Regions from separate parts of the Rhizobium sp. BK112 genome, predicted to be linked through region 3. Evidence: predicted binding sites of a transcription regulator. Region 3 holds the regulator's gene; each other region holds the start of a gene.
The links. Region 3 encodes LexA, which represses DNA repair genes until DNA is damaged. Its sites were predicted from a motif close to TGTTCNNNNTGTGTTCNG; they were not measured.
Positions count from the first base shown of each region.

Region 1: a site for LexA is predicted at 911-928, ahead of FHT75_RS02560 (ribonuclease T2 family protein). Genes of this name have one in related genera too.
Region 2: a site for LexA is predicted at 1,384-1,401, ahead of FHT75_RS30930 (ImuA family protein). Genes of this name have one in related genera too.
Region 4: a site for LexA is predicted at 1,110-1,127, ahead of ruvC (crossover junction endodeoxyribonuclease RuvC). Genes of this name have one in related genera too.

Region 1 is NZ_JACHYZ010000001.1:541,074-543,273, forward strand. It holds gene FHT75_RS02555 (alpha/beta fold hydrolase) at 1-783, opposite strand, end outside; gene FHT75_RS02560 (ribonuclease T2 family protein) at 941-1,681, shown strand; gene ettA (energy-dependent translational throttle protein EttA) at 1,780-2,200, shown strand, end outside.
Region 2 is NZ_JACHYZ010000016.1:97,761-99,960, forward strand. It holds gene dinB (DNA polymerase IV) at 1-1,007, opposite strand, end outside; gene FHT75_RS36070 (hypothetical protein) at 1,011-1,274, opposite strand; gene FHT75_RS30930 (ImuA family protein) at 1,442-2,200, shown strand; gene FHT75_RS30935 (Y-family DNA polymerase) at 2,121-2,200, shown strand, end outside.
Region 3 is NZ_JACHYZ010000005.1:182,341-184,540, reverse strand. It holds gene FHT75_RS16285 (ComEC/Rec2 family competence protein) at 1-700, shown strand, start outside; gene lexA (transcriptional repressor LexA) at 681-1,400, opposite strand; gene FHT75_RS16275 (VOC family protein) at 1,598-2,200, shown strand, end outside.
Region 4 is NZ_JACHYZ010000007.1:71,582-73,781, reverse strand. It holds gene ruvA (Holliday junction branch migration protein RuvA) at 1-516, opposite strand, end outside; gene ruvC (crossover junction endodeoxyribonuclease RuvC) at 559-1,068, opposite strand; gene FHT75_RS19875 (methyl-accepting chemotaxis protein) at 1,310-2,200, shown strand, end outside.

The sequences.
Region 1 (2,200 bases), on a different contig from region 3:
CAGCCAGAGCACGGCTTTTCCCCGCTCCGTCGCCGGGTCTTCTCCGCCGCCGACCAGATGAACCGGCATATCGCGCGGCAGCCGGTCGAGATGGATTTTCTGCGGTCCGCGGAAGGTCAGCTCGAAGAGATCGAGCCAGAGAGAGACCGACGCGTCGAAGCCGCAAAGCGGATCGGCGACATATTTGTCGACTTCATCAGGTCTGTGCGACAGCCAGTCGAACTCGGTGCGGCGGCCGGGAATGGATTTGCCCCAGGCGCCGAAGGTGAGCTTCGGCAGCAGGCCGCTCGGCACGTCGGAGCCCTTCAGCATGCGCTCGGCCAGCAGGATCGCCTGGGCGGCGCGGCCGGCGAGGCCGACGGCGAAATTCGAATTCCAGACGGCGACGGCGTCGAAGTCGGCCGGAGCGGTGACGGCTGCATTGAGGGCGATGAGGCCGCCCATCGAATGGCCGAAGAGGATGATCGGCAGGCCGGGATGGCGGGATGCCGCATGGCCGCGCATGGCGATGAGGTCGCCGATCACCCTTTCGACGCCACCTCGTCGGGCGAAGCGGCCGATCGGCGCATCGGGCGCCGTCGTTTCGCCGTGGCCGCGGTGATCATGGGCATAGACATGATAGCGGCGCGCCGCCATCGTCTCGGCAAAGGCGCGATAGCGTTTCGAATGTTCGGCGAGGCCATGCGATATCAACAGGATGCCGCGGGCCGGACCAGCAGCTTCAGCATGGTGATAAGCCAGCGACGCCCCCGCTACGGCGAGCTTCTGCGTTTCAGCAAACATATGGATCCTCCCTGCGGCAACAGACCAGATTGCCTGATAAAAGCAACATGGGGGTTTGGTTTATCCGATAACAAAATACGACGTTGCTGCGATTCAGGGTTGCGCCCGTTTGAGCTTCATGCTTATTTGTTCCCGTATTGTTCTTTTGGGGGTTGAAATGAGCAGCATGCAATTGCGTACCCTGGCGTTTGCCTTGTCGATGGTTGTTTCCGGCGCCGCTACGGCCCAGGAGGGCGGTGGGCGCACCCGTTTCATTCTGGCGGCGAGCTGGCAGCCCACCTTCTGCCAGACGAACCAGAAAAAGGCCGAATGCGCGACGCAGGCCGTGGAGCGCCATGATGCGACGAACTTCTCGTTGCACGGGCTCTGGCCGATGCGCCAGGATTATTGCGGTGTCAGCGCCGACCAGAAGGCCGCCGATAAGGATGGCAACTGGAACACATTGCCGGAGGTCGTGCTTTCGGCCGAGACGAAGACGGCTCTGGCAAAAGCGATGCCCGGCACGCAATCCGGCCTGGAACGGCATGAATGGACGAAGCACGGCACCTGCACGAAAATGAGCGCGGACGACTATTTCGGCGTCGGCGTGCATCTGGTCGGCGCGCTCAACGCCTCGGCGGTGCGCGAGCTCTTCGCCGCCAATATCGGCAAGCCTGTCAAGGCCGAGGCGATCAAGGCGGCTTTCGACAAGAGCTTCGGGCCTGGCGCCGGCGACCGCGTTAAGATGAGCTGCCGGCGGGCCGGCAATATCCGGATGATCAGCGAGCTGACGATCGGGCTTTCGGAAGCCGCCGGGGCGGTATCGGCGAAAAGTGCCGGGCTTGCCGATCTGATCCAGGGCGCGGGAAAAACCTCCTTCGGCTGCGACGAAGGTGTGGTCGACGCTGCGGGCTTTTGACCGGAAATCCGGAGTAAACCGGGTTTCGGCGTTGCCCGCAGGCGCTGTTTCGCCTACATAGCGGCACAATCGAAGTTTCCCGCCCGGAGCAGCGCAGTATGGCACGTCAGTTCATCTATCATATGTCCGGCCTCAACAAGGCCTATGGCAACAAGAAGATCCTGGAGAACATCCATCTTTCTTTCTACCCCGATGCCAAGATCGGTATCCTCGGACCGAACGGCGCGGGTAAATCCACCGTGTTGCGCATCATCGCGGGCCAGGACAAGGAGTATACCGGCGAAGCCTGGCTCGCCGAAGGTGCGACGGTCGGCTACCTCGAGCAGGAGCCGCACCTCGATCCCAACAAGACGGTGTTCGAGAACGTCATGGAGGGCGTTGCCTCGAAGACGGCGATCGTGGATCGCTACAATGAATTGATGATGAACTATTCCGACGAGACCGCGGAAGAGGGCGCCAAGCTTCAGGACGTCATCGACAGCCAGAACCTCTGGGACCTGGAAAGCCAGGTCGAAATGG
Region 2 (2,200 bases), on a different contig from region 3:
TTTCGCGGCGGGAAGATTGGCGCGAGAAGCAGGTCGACCACCCCCTCAAGATCGGCAATTGCTGGCAGTGCTGACGGAACTGTCTTGCTACGGGTGATCTGGCTGAAGTCGGCATACTTGATTTTGAGCGTCACCGTCTTGGCGCCGATTTCATTGGCCTCGCAATAGCCCCATACCTTTTCGATCAGCGACTGAAGCCCGTTGCGCGCGAGTTCATAAGAATGGATGTCGGCAGAGAAAGTGTCCTCCGCACCGACGGATTTCCGCACCCGGTCCGGTCTGACCTGACGATTGTCGATGCCGCGGGCGATCCCGTAGAAATACGGTCCCGACTTCCCGAAGTGTTCGACGAGGAAGTCGAGCGTTTTCTCCTTCAGGTCCGCTCCCGTGTCGATCCCGAGCCGATGCATCTTCTCGGCCGTTGCCGGTCCCACGCCATGGAATTTCTTGATGGGAAGCTGTTCGACGAAGGCGGGGCCGTTCTTGGGGGTGATGACGGCCTGGCCGTTCGGCTTGTTGAGGTCGCTTGCCATCTTGGCCAGAAACTTGTTGTAAGAAATTCCCGCCGACGCGTTGAGCCCCGTCGCCGCCTTGATCCTCGCTCGGATCTCTTCGGCGATCTCGGTCGCAATCTCCATGCCCTTCAGGTTGTCGGTGACGTCGAGATAGGCCTCGTCGAGCGACAGTGGCTCGATCATCGGCGTGTATTCGGCGAAAATCGAGCGGATCTGCAACGACACGGCTTTGTAAACATCAAAGCGCGGCTTGACGAAGACAAGGTCCGGGCATTTCCGCTGGGCGGTCACCGAAGGCATGGCGGAATGGACGCCGAATTTGCGTGCCTCGTAGCTGGCGGCCGCCACGACCCCGCGGGCAGCAGGACTGCCGACAGCAACCGGCACACCTCGCAGCTCCGGATTGTCGCGCTGCTCGACCGATGCGTAGAAGGCATCCATGTCGACATGCACGATCTTGCGCGGCCGTTCGCGGTTGTCTTCGCCTGTCATTATCTAGCTTCCATCAGCAAGACCATCACTCAAACATGGGAAGTGTGCTCCACACTTGTCACCTCGCGGCGTCTGCATCCGCTCGCAGCCCATGGCCATGCGCCGGCGGATTTCCGCGAAGGTGACGCTTGCGCCAAACGCTTTGACCAACAGTTTGCGCTCATGTGTACAATGGCGATCGCAGATATGGCATATGAGTTCGACCACCGGGACCTGGTGATCTTGCAGTCTCGCGATCGTATCGTCCACAAGCCGCGTTCGGCGCATCCAAAAATATTCCTGTCTCAACATCCGATTGAATCCGCTGGCGATTTTTATCTTTTGTACCGGCGCTCAACTTCAGCGGGTCATATGCGCATTGACTCATTTATCTCTTCGGAACAAATACAGAACATATTGCTGTTACTCAAGCCGAAAACGGGTTGCCCGAGATCATGAAGTCAGCCGTCGCCCCAAACGCCGTCCTCGACGGGCTGCGCGAGCAGATCGCGCACCTTGAAGGCGCCGGTCGGCGCAGCCGAGGCGTTTTGCCTTTCGGTGTCGCGCAGATCGACGAGCGGCTTCCGGGTGGTGGATTGGCCTATGGGGCGCTGCACGAATGCGCCGGCGGCGGGACCGGCACCGTCGACGGGGCGGCCGCCGCCCTGTTCGTGGCCGGGATTGCCGCTCGCACCAAAGGCAAGGTCGTCTGGTGCCTGACACGTCCTGACCTGTTCTTCCCGGCCTTGGCGCAGGCGGGTCTTCATCCGAACCGGGTCGTGTTCGTCGAGTCCGACAAGGAGGAGGACGTCCTTGCCAATATGGAGGAGGGCCTTTCATACGGCGGCCTCGGGGCGGTGATCGGCGAGATCGTCCGGCTGCCGATGGCCGCGTCCCGGCGGCTGCAACTCGCAGCCGAGAAGAGCGGCACGATGGCGCTTGCAGTGCGGCGGTGGCGACGGCAGACCGAGGCCAGCGACTTCGGCCAGCCGACGGCGTCGACCACGCGCTGGAGGGTGAGCGTCATCCCGAGCGAGGAACTGCCGGTTCCGGGCGTCGGGCGGGCGAGATGGCTTCTGGAACTGATGAGGGTGAAAGCGGGTGAGTGCGCCGAGTTCGAAGTAGGAGCCTGCGATGCCGAGGGTCGTATCGATATTTTTTCCCGATCTGGCGACGGACAGGATCAGGCGGGCCGATCCCGCCATTCCCGTTGA
Region 3 (2,200 bases):
GCTCCGCACTCGGCTGCGCCATATGGGCACGTCGATCATGTCAGTCGCAACGCTCATCCTGCTGCTTCTGCCGGTTCCCCGGCCGCCGGATCTGGTGATTTCGGAAGATGGCAGTCTCGTCGCGGTCGTCGAGGCGGCGGCAATGGCCTCCAACCGTGAAAACCCGCCGGATTTCATCTTCGACCAATGGCAGCGCGCGCTGGTCCTGCCGGCGCATGACCCGCCGAAGATGCTGGATGGTCCTGCTGTCCCGCCAGCGGGAGAGGACCGCCGCGTCAAGCTCTCCCGCGATCAGCAGAACGAAGCGAGGGCGGCGATGCGGGCGGCTGCAGCCGGCGGTGACGCAAACCGCTTTTCCTGCGTCAAGAAGGCCTGGTGCATATCAAGGCTTGGCAACGGTCATGTGGTCGCCGTCATCGACAACGCCGCCTATCTCGCTCCGGCCTGCGATGCGGCCGATATCGTGGTAACGTCGGTCCGCCTGCGTTTCAACAGCTGCCGCTCAGGCGCGACGCTCTTCACCGGCGAGACGTTGCGCCGGACCGGTTCCGTCGAGCTGCGGTTCGCGGAGGCCGGCATGGAGGTCACAACCGCATTCGATGATCTGTGGCGGCCATGGATCCGCCATCGCGCCTATGACTGGCGCAGCAACAGCTTTGTCGAAACCGGCCTGCAGGGTGTCAGTGATAGCGGCGAATAAGGCCGACGAGTTTGCCCTGCACCTTGACGCGGTCTGGCCCGAAGATCCGGGTCTCGTAAGCCGGGTTGGCCGCTTCCAGCGCGATCGAGGCGCCCTTGCGGCGGAAGCGTTTGAGCGTCGCTTCTTCGTCGTCGACGAGAGCAACGACGATGTCGCCAGGGCTTGCGGTGCTGCCATTGCGGATGATCACGGTGTCGCCGTCGAAAATGCCGGCGTCGATCATCGAATCACCCTTGACCTCCAGCGCGTAGTGTTCACCGGAGCCGAGCATATCGGCCGGAACGACGATGTCGTGGGTGTTGTTCTGGATTGCCGAGATCGGAACGCCGGCGGCGATCCGGCCCATGACCGGCACGGAGACTGAGTTGCCATTGTCGGCGACGGGTTTTGCAGGAGCGGGAGTGGCGACCGGCTGGGGCTTGCCCAGGCTGCCCTCAATGACGCTCGGCGAAAAGCCGCGCCGGGGCTGGATGCTGGGGCTATAGGCCTCCGGAAGCTTGATGACCTCGAGTGCGCGGGCCCGGTTCGGTAGGCGGCGAATGAAGCCACGCTCCTCGAGCGCAGTAATCAGCCGGTGAATCCCGGACTTCGAAGCGAGATCCAGGGCGTCCTTCATTTCGTCGAAAGACGGCGGAACGCCGGATTCCTTCATGCGCTCATGAATGAAGAGGAGAAGCTCCTGTTGTTTGCGCGTGAGCATCGACGTTGTGACCCCGTGATTGAAACAAATCCAGAACAGACACTATATGTTCCATATGTGTTCCGCAAGTAGCTAAATTTCCGTAAAACTTGGCGCCAACTCGTTGAGATTTTTATTTTCATTCGCCGGATTGGCCGACAAGTCTTGCCTTGCGCGGCACTGTCGCACATCTCTGCCGTGTGAGGAGAGGGGATACCATGAACGAGCATTCCGCCAAACCACGCCCGCTGGATCATGTCGTGCTGCCGGTCGTCAATATCGATCTGGCGCGCGAGAGGCTCGGCAAGCTGGGCTTTACCGTTGCCGCCGATGCGCGTCATCCCTTCGGAACGGAGAATGCCTGCGTCTTTTTTGCCGATAAGACCTATCTGGAGCCGCTCGGGATTGCGAGCGTTAGGGAAAGTGAAGCATCGGCGCGGCAAGGCAATGTCTTCACCGCCCGCAACCGCGCCTTCCGATTCCGCTGCGGCGAGGAAGGGCTTTCGGCGGTGGCCTTCGGCAGCGAGGATGCCGATATCGATCATCGGAATTTCGTCGGCGACGGAGCGAGCGCCGGCGAGATGCTGGCGTTCAGCCGGCCGATGACGATGCCGGATGGTTCTGAGAGCATTGCCGGCTTCAGGCTGGCCTTTGCCGGCGACCTGCGCGCGCCCGATCTCTTTCTCTTCACCGTCGAGCGCGTCAATCCGCTGCCGGCCGACCGCGGCGCGCTGGAGGCGCATGCCAATGGCGTCACCGGCATTGCCGAGGTGGTGCTTTGCGCGCCCGATGCGGCTGCCTTCGCCGCCTTCGTCAGTCTT
Region 4 (2,200 bases), on a different contig from region 3:
GTCGCGGGAATAGCCGAGGTTGGTCAGTGCGGAAACCGCATCGGCGACAGGTGCTGCCGCGACACCTTCGCCGAGTTCCTGTTTGAGGCCGATATTGATCGCTTCGCCGGCAAAGGCCGGCGCCCGGTTCTTGAGCTCGGTGACGAGGCGCATCGCCACTTTCGGACCAACGCCCGGTGCGCGGGAGACGGCGGCGCGGTCCTGTAGGGCGATCGCATTGGCAAGTTCGCCCGGCGTCAACGTCGACAGCACGGCGAGTGCCACCTTGGCGCCGACGCCCTGGACGCTCTGGAGCAGGTTGAACCATTCCCGCTCCAGCGCGCTCATGAAGCCGAAGAGCTTCAACTGGTCCTCGCGCACATAGGTCTCGATGAACAGCACGCAGGCCTCGCCGGCCGAGCCGAGCTTGGACAGGGTGCGGGCCGAACAATGGGCGACGTAGCAGACGCCGTGCACATCGACGAGCACATAGTCTTCGCCGATCTCGTCTATGGTGCCTTTCAGCTTGCCGATCATGGGTCGCGGTCTCTCAGCAGATGGGAACAAGTCAAGTATAGATTAACCGGCCAGTGCCTGGCGCATCCTGTTACTGCCGCGATTATGCGCGTGGCAGATGGCGATCGCCAGGGCGTCGGCAGCATCGTCGCCCTTGAATTCGACTTTCGGCATCAGGATCTTCAGCATCATGTGGATCTGGTGCTTTTCGCCATGGCCGACGCCGATGACGGCCTTTTTTACGGCGTTCGGGGCATATTCCGAAACCGGCAGGCCGGCACGCGCCGGCACCAGCATGGCGATGCCGCGGGCCTGGCCAAGCTTCAAGGTCGCCACCGCATCCTTGTTGACGAAGGTCTGTTCGACGGCGGCTTCATCCGGCTTGTAGCTATGGACAATCTCCGCCAGGCCGTCGTGCAATTGGCAAAGGCGGGAGGCAAGGTCCATGTCGCCATCGGAGGTCACGGTTCCAGACGCGACAAACCGCAGGGAATTGCCCAGCGTGTCAATGATTCCCCAGCCGGTGCGGCGAAGTCCGGGATCAATACCGACAATGCGAATCGTATTTTGCATGGTTCAACCTATAGCGATCGCGAAATAAGTGCCATCGATATGTGAACAAAACAAAAACACTCCCGGATTTAGGCCCCGCTATTTACCGCGAATTAAAACAGATGCCCGAATTCTAGTCGTCAATACGAGAGGGGCGTCTTTTCACGAAGATTAAGCCCCCGATGTTCTGTTTACAGGTCAGTCGATCGGGCATGCGCTGCATGCCAGGCCGGCAAGCGCGTTCAGAAGGGGTTCGTCGTACATGGCACAGAGATTTCAATCCCTGTCCTTCAAGGTCATCGTCACATTCATTCTGCTGACCGTGCTGTCGATCGCGGTCATCGACGTACTCGCCTATTTCGCCAGCAGCCGCATCTCCGACGAGCAGGCGCTGAAGGCCAAGGAAAGCGTGCTGATCTTCCGCGGCGACATGCTGCAGGACCAGCTGGCGCAGCTTGAAAACCAGGCCAACTCGATTGCGCGCATCGAGGCGCTGCAAATGTCGATCACCAGCCTGAAGAGCGGCTGGAAAACCATCGAGAAGACCTCGGGCGACGCTCGTGCCGAGCTGAAGAAGGTTTTCATATCGAACAATCCCAACCCGGCCGACCAGCGCGAGAAGCTTATGAAGCCGGAAGGGCCGAGCGGCTTTTATTATTCGAACCATGAGAAGACGCAGGGCGAAGTCGCCCGCGACCTCGAGGATACCGCCTTCAGCGACCTGCTGATCGCCGATCTCGAGGGCACGGTCCTCTATTCCTATAAGAAGGAGGACGATTTCGCCGAGAACCTGAAGTCGGACGCCTGGAAGGCAACCGGCGCCGGCATCGCTTTCGCCAAGGCGATCGAGAATACCGCCAAGGCGACCGATGATGCCGCGCCGACAGGTTTCTCCGGCCTTCGCGTCGATGCCGGCAGCGGCAAATCGGCGATCTTCTATGCCGTGCCGATCATCAAGCTCGGAGCGGCCAAGGGCATCATCCTCTTCAAGGTGCGCGACGACATCGTCACCGGCATCCTTGCCAAGGGCATCGTCCAGGGCAGCACGGCACGGGCGGCGATCGTCTCCGGCGATGGATCGGCTATCGGTCTCGATGCGGCCGGCAAGCTTGCCATGCTCGATGCCACACCCTTCACCTTCATCCAGAGCGCA